Linked DNA regions of Breoghania sp. L-A4. The protein of the gene in region 1 interacts with the protein of each later gene in a pairwise test. Links are inferred from orthologs where the notes say so. Each region holds a gene or a part of one and is shown on either strand. Other genes may lie near its edges.

Region 1 (7,500 bases):
CTGTGCACCGGCGCAATGGCGCTCTTGTGCAGCCTGCTGCTTGCCGGCTGCGAGCGGAATGATCCACGCTACCCGGTGTATTATCGCTACGCGGTCGATGTGAAGGTCGACGGGGTGCCGGTCACCATCGAGCGGGTGATCAAGTGTACCGGCACGCTGGTGACGGACTGGATGGTTTCTCCCGGGACCACCACCGGTGCAGACTACCGAAATCCACCGGTGATCGGCGCCAAGGTGCCGGACAGCAAGGCGGCTGTCTACACGCCGGTGATACACGCTTGCAGTTGGGCGTCGGCCAGCCGAAGGGAGATCGAGGAAGACAAAAAACAGGTCCACCGGTTTCTGGTCCAACCTTTCACGGAAGAACACCGGAAGCTGAAACCGGATTCCAAGATGCCGGTCCTGTGGGTGAACGATGCCGAGACCTTCGACCGGATGGAATATTACGTCAGCGCGACGGGGCTATCCGGCAAGCATGGCCATGTGGAATTCATCAAGGTCTATCCCCCGGTCAAGGTGGACAGACGGGCTTTCAGGGCGTCCGAGAAACGGGCCGAGACGGAAAGCCCGGATCTGACGCCGTTTATCTTTCCCAGGGACCAAGACGCCGCAAAGGAGCTGAAACTCTATAAAGAACGCGGAATGCGACCGGGAATTCACATCGTATCCGTCTGTTACGGCGCATGGCGGGTGCCACGCTCTGAATGGTCCAAGGTACCGGGGCTAGAGGATTGGGTTACTGATCTACCGAAAGACGGGCGCGCTTACCTGATTGCAAGTGAGTTTTGGCTGAAGTTCGATGCAGCCATTCGGTATCTCGGTGCGCGCAATGTGCCTTCTCTGCTGCCGGTCGGATATGCGCCGGCGGATGAAGTGGCGAAGGTAGGCCGCTTCGCAACCTACGACACGATCCATCCTGTGATCTCGACCGACAAGGGCCGGTTTGTCGATCTGGAAAGACCCGGCTCCTTTGGCTGCAACTATGACGTCTTGTATCCCGGACGCAGTCAATCTTTTTGGTCAAACAAGACCTATTCCAAGGATGAGTCTAAGGGCGCAAGTTTCACTGTCGATTGGGACGGGGGGATGCTTTGGGCTGCGTTCTCTAAACAAGTGCCAGTTTATGTCCGCGAGTTGGATGAATTCATTGTATTTATGAGTCTTTTGGCCGGACCGTCAACGCTCGATGAGCCTGTTGTGAAGGGATGGAAGGAATGACCACGCAAATTGCAGATTATGCCGTCGTGGTCGGATTTCGCCTGCTCAAGCGCTCCCCCGCATCGCGGCGATGAGCGGTTTCCTGCGCCGATGCGATAGTTGCCGCGAAAGCCTGCCCTACAGCGTGTTGGTGCCGAATTTGTTCGAGCGCGGGAAACCCTGCGGCGGCAGGCGGCCGGCCTGGGCGCGGTCGCCGCGCCAGTCGGCAAGCTCTTCCATCGAGCGGGTGAAGCTGCGGCCCGAGGAATCCATCCAGCTCAACCCGTCCTCGGCCTTGAACACCACCGCGTCCGAAATCCCGCCGTCCTTGTAGCGCTGCAGACGCACGCCGCGTCCGCGCGACATCTCCGCCACCTGCTCGAGCGGGAAGATCAGCAGCTTGCGGTTGGCGCCGATCACCGCGATGTGGTCGCCGTCCGCCGGCACGCAGAGCGTGGCTTCCGCCGGCATGCCGACGTTGAGCACCTGCTTGCCCTTGCGGGTGTTGGCGATCACGTCGGCCTCCGGCACGATGAAGCCGCGCGCGTCCGTGGAGGCGACCAGCAGCTTGCGGCCTGGCTTGTGCACGAAGACGGCGACGATGTCCTGGTCCTGGTCCATGTCGACCATCAGGCGGATCGGCTCGCCGTTGCCGCGCCCGCCGGGCAGGCGGTCGGCGCCGAGCGTGTAGAACCGTCCGCCGGTGGAAAACACCAGCAGCTTGTCGGTGGTCTCCGCATGGAAGGCCATCTTCAGCTTGTCGCCCTGCTTGAAGGCCAGCGTCGAGGTGTCCTGGATATGGCCCTTCAGGGCCCGGATCCAGCCCTTGTCCGAGACGACGACGGTGACCGGCTCGCGCTCGATCATCGCCTGCTGGATGTCGTCGAGATCGTGCTCCACCGCCTCGCCGAAGCCGGTGCGGCGCTTGCCCAGCGGCGTTTTGGGACCATAGGCCTTGCGCAGGTCCTTGATCTCGCCGGAGACCTTGCCCCACAGCAGATCGTCCGAGGCGATCAGCGCCTTCAGCTCGTCGCGCTCAAGGCTGAGCTTGTCGTGCTCACCCTGGATCTCGATCTCTTCCAGCTTGCGCAAGGAGCGCAGCCGCATGTTGAGGATGGCTTCCGCCTGCACGTCGGAGAGCTTGAAGGCCTTGATCAGCTCGGCCTTCGGCTCATCCTCGTAGCGGATGATGCGGATCACCTCGTCGAGGTTGAGGTAGGCGATCAGATAGCCTTCCAGGACCTCCAGCCGGTGCTCGATCTGCTTGAGCCGGAAGGTCGAGCGCCGGACGAGCACCTCCTTGCGGTGCTCGAGCCATTCGGCGAGCACGTCCTTGAGGCTCATGACCGTGGGCACCTGTCCCTTGGACAGCACGTTCATATTGAGCGAAAAGCGGTTTTCCAGATCCGTCAGCTTGAACAGCGACGCCATCAGCATTTCCGGATCGACGTTGCGCGAGCGCGGCTCCAGCACCACGCGCACGTCCTCCGCCGACTCGTCGCGGATGTCGGCCAGCAGCGGCAGCCGCTTGGCGATCAAGAGCTCGGCGATCTTCTCGATCAGCTTGGCCTTCTGCACCTGGTAGGGGATCTCGGTGACCACCACCACCCAGGTGCCGCGGCCGGTGTCCTCTTTCTCCCAGCGCGCGCGGACTCGGAAGCCGCCGCGGCCCGTGCGATAGGATTCCAGGATCGCCGCGGGCTCTTCCACCAGGATGCCGCCGGTGGGGAAATCCGGGCCGCGCACGAATTCGACCAGCTTGTCGACATCGGTGTTGGGATGCTTGATCAGGTGCAGCGAGGCGTCGCAGAGCTCGACGATGTTGTGCGGCGGGATCGAGGTGGCCATGCCCACGGCGATACCGGCGGAGCCATTGGCGAGCAGGTTGGGAAACCCGCCCGGCAGCACGATCGGCTCCTTGTCGAGCCCATCGTAGGTCTCGCGGAAATCGATCGCATCCTCGTCGATGCCGTCCAGCAGCCGCTTGGCGACGTCGGTGAGCCTTGCTTCCGTGTAGCGCATGGCGGCGGCGTTATCGCCGTCGATGTTGCCGAAGTTGCCCTGGCCATCCACCAGCGGGTAGCGCTGGGCGAATTCCTGCGCCAGCCGCACCAGCGCGTCGTAGATCGACTGGTCGCCGTGCGGATGGAACTTACCCATCACGTCGCCGACGACGCGGGCGCATTTCTTGAAGCCCTGGCCGGGATCCAGCTTGAGCAACCGCATGGCGTAAAGCAGCCGCCGGTGCACCGGTTTCATGCCGTCGCGCACGTCCGGCAGCGCCCGGTGCATGATGGTCGACAGCGCATAGGCAAGGTAGCGCTCTTCCAGCGCATCGCGCAGGTTGACGCTCTCAATGCCTCCCGGCGGAATCAGCTCTTTTCCCATGCTCTCTGGCTAGCGTGATTGGCGGAAACCTGCAAGGCGGGAGAGTGCGGAGGGGGCGGAAAACCGGGGTTGAATTCGAATATCCGGCGCGAATGTCAGACCGGACGCACCAGCAGAGCTTTGGGAGCATGGCGACGACCCTCATACCCCTCGGTCGTCATCCTCGGCCTTGTGCCGAGGACCCATGTTTTCAAAGGCTTATGGGTGGTCGGGACAAGCCCGACCATGACGAAGGAGGGCTTCTTCAGCTTTGTCGGCAGATTGAGAATATTGTTCCGCTATCCAGTCTCCGCTCGCACTCTCCTGCACGCTTCGACAAACCCCTCCCTTGCCGCCGGCCATATGATCCCGCGCGGCGCGAAAACGTGGCGGTCGAGAAAGAAACCCGTCAACCTGAAGGCATCGCGCAGGTCGTCGGCGTCCGCGCTGGGCGGCGCGTTGGCGCCCTCGCGGTGGCTGAGAAAGCCCGGCAGCGGCAGCAGTTTCGTCGCGTAAGGCGCGCCCGCCTCGCGTGAGACGGCGCGACCGGATTTCGGCGACACCCAGATCAGGTCCCGCGTTGCGCCGGTCGCCGCGCATTGGCTCAAATCCAGCCCAAATCCCAATTCCGTAAGCATTTCCAGCTCGAACCGCGCCATCAGGGCGGCTGCGACAGCCGGCGTGTCCATATGATCGAGCACGATGCTCAAGGCATCATAGAGGGTCGCATGCGCGTCGCGCTCGGGCAGCAGCCGCAGCAGCCCCGCCAGATGCTGCACGCCATGAATGCCCACGGCGCTTTCCATCAGCGCGGCCGCGCGGGATTTCACCGGCTCGACGGAGAAATGCCCCAGATGGTCGGTCAGCCGCGCGCGCCAGGTGACATGCACGGCGTTGCCCGGCTGCAGCATGGGCTGCAGCCTGCGCGAGCGCCCGCCGCGCACCAGTCCCAGATGCCGGCCGCGCTCAAGCGTCATCACCTCGAGGATGACGCTCGTCTCCCCGTGTTTGCGGGTGCCCAGAATGATCGCTTCGCCGGTCCATTCCATGCCGCGAGACTAGCAGATTCCGGGCGCGGCGAGGGGGTGAATGGAGGGAAACCGACGCGCTTCAGAGCGTTTCCTTGTCAAATGGAATCAATTCTGTTGGTCCAAACCGGTTCGATCCGCGAGGAAACGGGCGAACGGCGTAGCCCATGCTACGGCGGAGGCCGTTGACGCGGCGGACGGCCGGTTTCGACCAACCCTTTGGGCGGGATGAATTTTCCCGATTATCGGCGAGGCCCGTCTCGGCTATATCCGCGATATGCCCTTCGCCAATCCTCTTGATCCTCGACAAAATTCATCTCCGCAGAATGGTTCCATTTGACAAGGAAGCGCTCTAGAAGCGCGCCGAGAAACCGGCCTTCACGCCGTGATCCTGGGCTCGGGCGCCCAGTTCCCCCTGGTAGCTGATATCGAGCCTGGCGTTGTCGCCAAGGCCGAGTTTCAGACCGGCTTCGATCAGCGCCGTATCGCGATCGATCGGTGCGCCCGTGATCGTGAAGGCGTCGCCGCCGGCAAACCGCATGGTGGAGCCGGCCGAGACGTCGCCGATGGCGTGACGCCAGCCGAGCGTGCCGGCGAGCGAGGCGGTGAGGGTGCCCGTGGCCGCGAACTGCCGTTCGGCGCGCGCGCCCAGCGTCGTGACGCCGAGCGTTTGCGACGCGGAGGATACGGTCAGCGCCGCGGCCCCGCCGCTCTCGGAAAATCCGTCGTTGTGCTGGTGAACCAGCGCGAGGCCCGCGAAGGGTTCGAACCGGGCGAATGCGGTGTCGAGCGTATAGCCCGCTTCGCCGAAGACTTGCGCCGTGGCGGCTGCGTAGTCGGCGGTGAGCGTGTCGGTGAAGGAGCCGATGGTGACGGAGCGCGTCGTGGAAACATCGTGCCAGGCGTAGGTCGCGCCCGTCCGCAGCCCGATTGGACCGAACTGCCGGCCGGCGTAGGCGCCCAGATGATAGCTGTCGGCGTTTCCGCTCGAACGCACGCCGTCGGCGGAGAAACTGCTGTGGCCGTAGCCGGCGAGAAGACCCACGCGCCAGCCGTCCTGAACCTCCGCGTCCGCGCCGAACAGGAAGCCGCCGCTGCTGTGATCCATCCGCGCCGCATTGCCGTCGCCGGCCGTCCGCCCCAGTTGCCGAAAGCCTGCCCCAGGCGATGGCGCCGCCATCGGGTCCCGGAACGCCGCCTTCTCCATGGAAGGCGATCTGCGGCATCTCCGAAGCGCCGAGGCCGGAGAACGCGCCCCGGATGCGATCGCCGATGGCGTCGCGGCCAAACCGGCTCCCGGTCAGCAACAGGCCGTTGGCGGAGGCGTGGATCTCGCCCGACAGGGCGTCATAGGCAGCCTGCGCCTCGGCAGTGGTGCCGAGCGCCAGGACAGCATCGAAGACACTGCCATTGCCTACACTATCCAGTCCCGCGGCCGTCGCCGCCTGGTTGCGTGTCGCGGCCACGCTGGCGAAGCTTGCTGTCTGTGCCAGCGTCAGCTGCACGTCATTGGCGTTGTAGGTGAGCGACGGCGTCAGGAAGAGGGAGGCGAAGGTGACGGCATCGAAGGTCCCTGTCACGCCGCCGGTGGCCGTCAGGATCGTATAGGGGGTGGCCACGGCGTAGCCCGGATAGGGGATCACGGAGACGGTGCCGCCATTGATCGTCGCGGCTCCGGTCGCCGCGATCAGGTCGGAGTTGCCACCACTGTCGATCTCCACCTCATATGTCGAGCCCGGGTCGAATACCACAGTGCCGGTCACGTTCATCGTGCCGATGGAATTGCCGGGCGCGACTGTCGCGCCGGAACTGGCTGCGATCGACCCGACGGTTCCGTTGCCGCCGAAGCGTCCGCCATTGCCGACGGTGATCGCCCCGCCGTAGGCCGTGTTCATCGACAGCGTGCCGCCGAGAATCGATGTCGTGCCGGTAAAAGCCGACAGATCGCCAGTCAGGCTGGTCGTGCCGGAATAGTGCTCAAGGGCACCGGAACCGGTCAAGCGCTCGTCGAATTCGTAGTCGGTATCGGTGTGGTTGAAGACGAGCTTGGCGGTGCCGATGTCAAACGCCAGGGTTCCGGCGTTCAGGGTGCCGGCCGCCACGGCCGTGTCGCCGGCGGCGGCCCGATGTTGATCGTTGCGGTCGCCCCATCCGTCAGAGTGAGCGTCACGGTGCCGGATCCGCCGCCGACGTCGACCGTGCCGCCATCGGCAATCGTCAGGACGCCGGTGCCAAGACTTCCGATCTCCAGCCCCGAGGTGCTGGTAAAGCGCGAGTGCGCGCCGGTCACCACGACCGCGCCGGTGCCGGTTCCGTAATGACCGATAAATCCGAAATCGGTGTTCACGGCTCCACCGGCTGAAATCGCCAGCGTGCCATTGCCCGCGGCACCGACGTCGAGAAACCCGCCGGTGGTCCAAGTCGAACTCGTGCCGGTGATCGTAACCGCACCTTTGCTGCCGACCTGCATACCGACAAATCCGTTGTCATCAGTCGTGATTTTGCCACCATCGGCAATGCGCAGCGCGCCCGTACCTGACCGGCCAACGATTAAGAACTCATTGGTCCATGTCGAGCCCGCATCGGTGATGCTGGCCGTGCCAACGCCGGCGCCGCCATTCCCCAGAGACGCGGCGGCGCTCGTCACCGCGCCACCCTCCGACACCGTCAGCGTGCCGGTGCCGTCGCCGCCGACATGAAGATCTCCCGAATTCGTCCAGTGGCTGTCCGTGCCGGACACCTCGATCGCGGCCGTGGTGCCTGACGCCTTGCCAACGTATCCGCTCGCGTTCGACAGGCTCGCCCCGCCCGTGAGCTTCAGCGTGCCGCCGTCCGCGGTTGTATCGCCGTTGACGGCGACGCTTCCTGTCAGCGCCGTGCTCCCGGATTGATGATTGAGCGTGCTCGC
Region 2 (2,781 bases), 1.7 Mb from region 1 along the record:
ATCAGCTTTCCGGCGGCCAGCGCCAGCGCGTGATGATCGCCATGGCGCTTGCGAATGAACCGGACCTGTTGATCGCCGATGAGCCGACCACCGCGCTCGACGTGACCGTGCAGGCGCAGATCCTGAAGCTGCTGAAGGATCTGCAGGGCGAACGCGGCATGGCCATGCTGTTCATCACCCATGACCTCGGGATCGTGCGCAAGACCGCCGACCGGGTTTGCGTGATGACCGACGGCGAGATCGTTGAACAAGGACCGGTCGAGGGGATTTTCACCAATCCGCAGCACGCCTACACGCGTCATCTGCTGGCGGCGGAACCGAAGGGCACACCGCCGAAACGCGACATGGAGCGCCCCATCGTCGTGGAGGCGGACGATCTGAAGGTCTGGTTCCCGGTCAAGCGCGGCTTCCTGCGCCGCACCGTCGATCACATCAAGGCGGTGGACGGCATCGACGTGCGGGTGCGCGAGGGCCAAACGCTGGGTGTGGTGGGCGAGAGCGGCTCGGGCAAGACCACGCTCGGGCTGGCGATCCTGCGGATGATTTCCTCAAAAGGTCGCATCGCGTTTTTCGGCAAGGACATCCAGGAGAAATCCTGGCGCGACATGCGGCCGCTGCGCCGCGACATGCAGGTGGTCTTCCAAGATCCCTTCGGCTCGTTGAGCCCACGCATGTCGATCGCCGAGATCGTCGCCGAAGGCCTGGGCATCCACATGCCGCATCTGTCAAAGCAGGAGCGCGACCGCAAGGTCGCCGCCGCGCTGGACGAGGTCGGCATTGATCCCGCGACCATGCACCGCTATCCGCATGAATTCTCCGGCGGCCAGCGTCAGCGCATCTCGGTGGCTCGGGCCATGGTTCTGGAGCCGAAATTCGTCATGCTCGACGAGCCGACCTCGGCGCTGGACATGAGCGTGCAGGCGCAGGTGGTCGATCTGCTGCGCGACCTGCAGAAGAAGCACGACCTGGCCTATCTGTTCATCAGCCACGATCTGAAGGTGGTGCGCGCGCTCGCCAACGACGTGATCGTCATGCGCCAGGGCAAGGTGGTGGAATCCGGCACGTCGGACAGGATTTTCGACGCGCCGCGGACCGACTACACCAAGGCGCTGATGGCCGCGGCCTTCCGCCTCGAGGCCGTGGGCGAAGGCCTGGTCAGCGAATAGCTCCGGTCAACGCCATCAGGCTGCGGTTATCAGAACGGGGTTCTGGAGCGGATGGCGGCGCTGAGCGTTCCTTCGTCGAGGTAGTCCAATTCGCCGCCGACCGGCACGCCATGCGCAAGCCGGGAAATCTTCGCACCGAGGCCAGCGAGCTGGTCTGTGACGTAATGCGCGGTCGTCTGGCCCTCCATGGTGGCGTTCACCGCCAGGATCACTTCGTCCACGCCGCCGGCCTTTACCCGCGCCACCAGCGCGTCGATTGTCAGATCCTCCGGCCCGATGCCGTCGAGCGGCGACAGGGTGCCGCCGAGCACATGATAGCGCGCGTTGATCGCGGCTGCGCGTTCCAGCGCCCACAGATCCGAAACATCCTCCACGACGACAATCGTGCGCGCGTCGCGGCGCGGATCGGCACAGACGGTGCAAGGATCGCTGGTGTCGATGTTGCCGCATGTTGCGCAGACGCCGACGCTTTGAACGGCCACGCCCATGGCTTCGGCCAGCGGCACCAGCAACTGTTCCTTCTTCTGGATCAGCTGCAGCGCCGCGCGGCGCGCCGAGCGTGGCCCCAGCCCCGGAAGCTTGGCCAGCAACTGGATCAGCCGCTCGATCTCCGGTCCTGTGACCCTGCGCGTGCTCATGGAATGTCCCGGCGCGAAGGGCGGATCAAAACGGCAGCTTCATGCCTGCGGGCAGACCGAGACCGCTCATCATCTCCTGGGTCTTTTCGGCCATCGCGGCCTCCGCCTTGGCCTTGGCGTCATTGTGCGCGGCGATGATCAGATCCTCGAGGATCTCGACTTCGTCGGCCTTGGCGAGCGAGGGGTCGATCTTCAGGCTCTGCATGGTGCCCTTGCCGTTCAGCGTGACGACGACCATGCCGCCGCCGGAGGCGCCAGTGACCTCGATGGCCGCGACCTCCTCCTGAAGCGAGCCCATCTGCTCTTGCATCTGCTTGGCCTGCTTCATCATCTTCATGAAATCCATCGGGGCGCCTCGTTGGATCTGTCCGGGTCGCGGCCTGGCACGCGCCGGAGGGTGGGTGGAACACGCAGCCGGATATGGGCGCGTTTGCGTTGAAATCCAGAGTCCGCGCCGGGAAGAGGCGATGCGGCTCCGCGGCTTTCTGATATCAGTCGTCGTCGTCCGTCTCGTCGTCGGGAGACGCATCAAGAACATCTGTGTCTTCGCCCTCGAGAACCCGCACATCGACGATTTCCGAGCCGGGAAAGGCGTCGAGCACGGCGGAGACGGCCGGATTGGCGCGGGCGTCGGTGACAAGCTGCGCCTGATCGGCCTCGCGGCGCTCATGGATCGTCTGCGCGCCGGGTTCGGCGCGGCTGACGGCGACAAGCCAGCGTTGTCCGGTCCAGTCGCTCAGCTTGCGGCCGAGCACGCCCGCGAGATCAGCGGCCGCGCCCTTGTCGATGGCGATGTCGAGCCGGCCCGGCTGGATGGCGATCAGCCGGATTTGCCGCTCTATGGCGAATTTCAAGGAGATGTCGCGGTTTTGCGCCGCCAGCGCGGCCACGTCTTCCAGCGTGCCGATGGTGAGCGTGGTCTCGGACGGGACGTCGCTGAGCGCAGGCTCGGGTGGGGATTGCGCTGTCTGAGGCTC
Region 3 (2,946 bases), 450 kb from region 1 along the record:
CGCCGGCTGCTTGTCCTGATTGCGTGGCGGCGTCGTGCCGCCTGCCAAGCCTGTCCGGGCCGCCGGATCGCCTGATACACGGGCAAAGAGTCTGTGGGCGAGTGCGCCTTTTTGTTCTAATCCCTTTGGATCTTTGCAATAGTGCCGCCATGAAAGACCTGTCTCAAGGGACCGCTTATGACCGATGATCCCGTCGAAACGCCGGCTGAGGGCAATGGCGCGGGCAGCGCCGCGGCTGCCGCGCAGGGCGGGGCGATGATGCCGCTGTTCTACTCCGCGCCCGAAGCGCTGAACCCGGACCGGCACGGCGCGCTGGGGCTGGATAGCAGCGATGACATGAGCTTCGCCGCCGCGACCCAGGCGATCCCCATCACGCTGGCGGAGTTCCCCGCCGCCTGCCGGACCTATCCCATTGTTTTCGTTGGGCGCGATGTGCCGCAGCCGGTGGCGATGGTGGGGCTGCGCCAGCAGCAGAATCTGTTCGTCGGCGCGGACGGGCGCTGGAAACCGTCCACCTATGTGCCGGGTTATGTGCGCCGCTACCCCTATATTCTGGTGCGCGAGAACAGCGGCGACAATTTCGCGCTCTGCATTGACAGTGCGTGCCCGCGGTTGCGCGACGGTGGTGAGGTCCCGCTGTTCGTCGACGGCAAGCCGAGCGAGCAGACGGAAAAGGCGCTGGAGTTCTGCGCCACCTTCCAGCGCCAGGCCGGGGCCACGGACACGTTCGTCGCCCGGCTCAAGGAGCTGGACCTGCTGGTTTCCAACCAGGCGCAATTCACCCTGAAGGACGGTGAAACCGTCCGCATCGCCGATTATTTCGTCATCGACGAGCGCCGCCTGCAGGAACTGCCCGATGAGGCCTATCTCGGCCTGCGCAACGACGGTCTGATGGCCGGCATCTATTGCCAGCTTCTCTCGACGCAGGTCTGGCCGGATCTCGTCGCCATGGCGGAATAGGCCTCCGCGCCCGTGTTGCGGCGGAAGGGGCGGCTAAGGCGCTGCTTGCATTGATGGGAACAAAATGCGAACATGTCCGCGTTTTGATCCTGCGGCGCGGTGGCGGCTTGCGGTATTGTGGAGCCTATTGTGGAAAACCGGATGGTTTTGCGATGTTCGCGCCGCAAAAGCGTTAGGGTCGCCCAAAGATTTGAGACGGGAGTTCAGACATGGCTGGCAGCGTAAACAAGGTCATTCTGGTCGGCAATCTGGGCGCCGATCCGGAAATCCGCCGCACACAGGATGGCCGTCCGATCGCCAATCTGAGTGTCGCCACCTCGGACAGCTGGCGCGACAAGAACACCGGTGAGCGCCGCGAGCGCACCGAGTGGCATCGTGTGGTGATCTTCAACGAGGGCCTGTGCAAGGTCGCCGAGCAGTATCTGCGCAAGGGTTCGAAGGTCTATCTCGAGGGCCAGCTGCAGACCCGCAAATGGCAGGACCAGAGCGGCCAGGACAAATATTCCACGGAAGTTGTGCTGCAGGGCTTCAACTCGACGCTGACCATGCTTGACGGGCGCGCCCAGGGTGAGGGCGGCGGTGATTACAGCTCCGGCGGACGGGTCGGCCAGGGCAGTCAGGGCGGCGGCGACTTCGGCCAGTCCGCGCCGATGAACCAGGGCGGCCAGTATGGCGGCGGTCAGGGCGGCCAGGGTGGCCAGAGTGCTCCGGGCGGCCAGCGCAGCGGCCCGGTCGACGACATGGACGACGAAATCCCGTTCTGAGCGAATGTTGGGTTGGATATTTTCGGCCGTTGGCATGATGCCGCCGACCCTTCGAGACAGCCGCACGCGCGGCCTCCTCAGGGTGACGTTGAGTGCGTGGCGATCTCACGAAAAATATCAACACGGACAACGTCATGCTGAGGAGCCGTCTCAGACGGCGTCTCGAAGCATCGGCGGCTTGCTCTATCGGTCCCCACTCCCTGCAAGGGCGGGTGCGCGGTGGAGGCGGGCTTGTCCCACCGGTTGCAAAGAATGGTTCCTGTGACCGGCGTTGCGCGGTGTCTGAGAGGAAGCGCCTTGCGCGGTATGCTTGCGCGGCCCGGCTCCGTTCAGGCCGCCTTTTCGCAATGGAGCACCATCGGCCGATGAGCCTCGCCCCTCTGTTTTCCGCGCCCTTGATCATCCAGCTTCATGCCTATGCCGCGTTTGCGGCCTTTGCGCTCGGATTGCTGCAGTTCGCCCGCGCCAAGGGTGACGGCACGCACCGGCGCTCCGGCTGGATCTGGGTGGCGCTGATGGCGGGGCTCGCCGGTTCGTCGTTCTTCATCCACGAGATCCGCCTGGTGGGACCCTGGAGCCCGATCCATCTGCTGGCGGTCTATGTGCTGGTGCAACTGCCGTTTGCGGTGTTCGCGGCGCGCGGCAACCGGATCCAGGCGCATCGCCGCGCCATGACGGGGCTGTTCGTCGGCGCGCTGGTCGTGGCGGGGCTGTTCACCTTCCTGCCGGGCAGGATCCTGCATCAGGTGGTCTTCGGCGGCTGAGCCGTCGGCGTCAGTGCGCCTCTGTCGCGGCTGCATCCGTCTCCTGGCGCACCATTTCCTCATGGTGCTTGCGGTTCTGCACCTCGATAAACAGGCGGCGGACCATCGGAAAACGCGCCTTGATGGTCTGTTCCAGCTTGTAGATCGCGTCCTCGACCTGGCCGACGGAGATGTCGTTCTTGAAATCCAGCGACACCGCCAGCAGCACGTCGTCCGGTCCCATGTGCATGGTGCGCAGCTCGTTCAGCGCGTCGACATTCGGTGTCTCGGCCACCAGCGCGCGGATGTTCGCCACCAGCTCCGGCGAGGCGGATTCGCCCAGCAGCAGCCCCTTGGTCTCATAGGCGAGGAAGATCGCCGTGCCGCCGAGGATGATGCCGATGACGACGGAGGCCGCGCCGTCGAGCCAGGGCAGGCCGAGAATCTGCGCCGCCGCCAGGCCGATGAAGGCAGCGACC

The links. Proteins that work in one complex are often made in the same cells at the same time.
Region 2: the proteins of recO (region 1) and recR interact in binary tests that used the Escherichia coli proteins (3 or more experiments, as listed by UniProt). The link is inferred for Breoghania sp. L-A4 from one-to-one orthologs.
Region 3: the proteins of recO (region 1) and D1F64_RS11385 interact in binary tests that used the Escherichia coli proteins (3 or more experiments, as listed by UniProt). The link is inferred for Breoghania sp. L-A4 from one-to-one orthologs.

What each region holds. Positions count from the first base shown.
Region 1 is NZ_CP031841.1:2,023,971-2,031,470, forward strand. What follows is about bases 2,739-5,623. They hold recO (DNA repair protein RecO), read right to left. Parts: upstream 4,614-5,623; coding sequence 3,864-4,613; downstream 2,739-3,863. Other genes in these bases: parC (DNA topoisomerase IV subunit A), read right to left, coding at 2,739-3,585; D1F64_RS09405 (autotransporter domain-containing protein), read right to left, coding at 4,945-5,623. Outside these bases: D1F64_RS09390 (hypothetical protein), read left to right, coding at 1-1,218; more of parC, read right to left, coding at 1,336-2,738; more of D1F64_RS09405, read right to left, coding at 5,624-5,700; D1F64_RS09410 (hypothetical protein), read left to right, coding at 6,252-6,476; D1F64_RS09415 (hypothetical protein), read right to left, coding at 6,676-7,500. UniProt on the Escherichia coli protein: Involved in DNA repair and RecF pathway recombination.
Region 2 is NZ_CP031841.1:369,632-372,412, forward strand. It holds recR (recombination mediator RecR), read right to left. Parts: upstream 1,805-2,781; coding sequence 1,196-1,804; downstream 1-1,195. Other genes in the region: D1F64_RS01765 (ABC transporter ATP-binding protein), read left to right, coding at 1-1,166; D1F64_RS01775 (YbaB/EbfC family nucleoid-associated protein), read right to left, coding at 1,830-2,150; D1F64_RS01780 (DNA polymerase III subunit gamma/tau), read right to left, coding at 2,296-2,781. UniProt on the Escherichia coli protein: May play a role in DNA repair. It seems to be involved in an RecBC-independent recombinational process of DNA repair. It may act with RecF and RecO.
Region 3 is NZ_CP031841.1:2,475,595-2,478,540, forward strand. It holds D1F64_RS11385 (single-stranded DNA-binding protein), read left to right. Parts: upstream 1-1,169; coding sequence 1,170-1,724; downstream 1,725-2,946. Other genes in the region: D1F64_RS11380 (SapC family protein), read left to right, coding at 178-960; D1F64_RS11390 (DUF2306 domain-containing protein), read left to right, coding at 2,090-2,488; D1F64_RS11395 (cation diffusion facilitator family transporter), read right to left, coding at 2,499-2,946. UniProt on the Escherichia coli protein: Plays an important role in DNA replication, recombination and repair. Binds to ssDNA and to an array of partner proteins to recruit them to their sites of action during DNA metabolism. Acts as a sliding platform that migrates on DNA via reptation.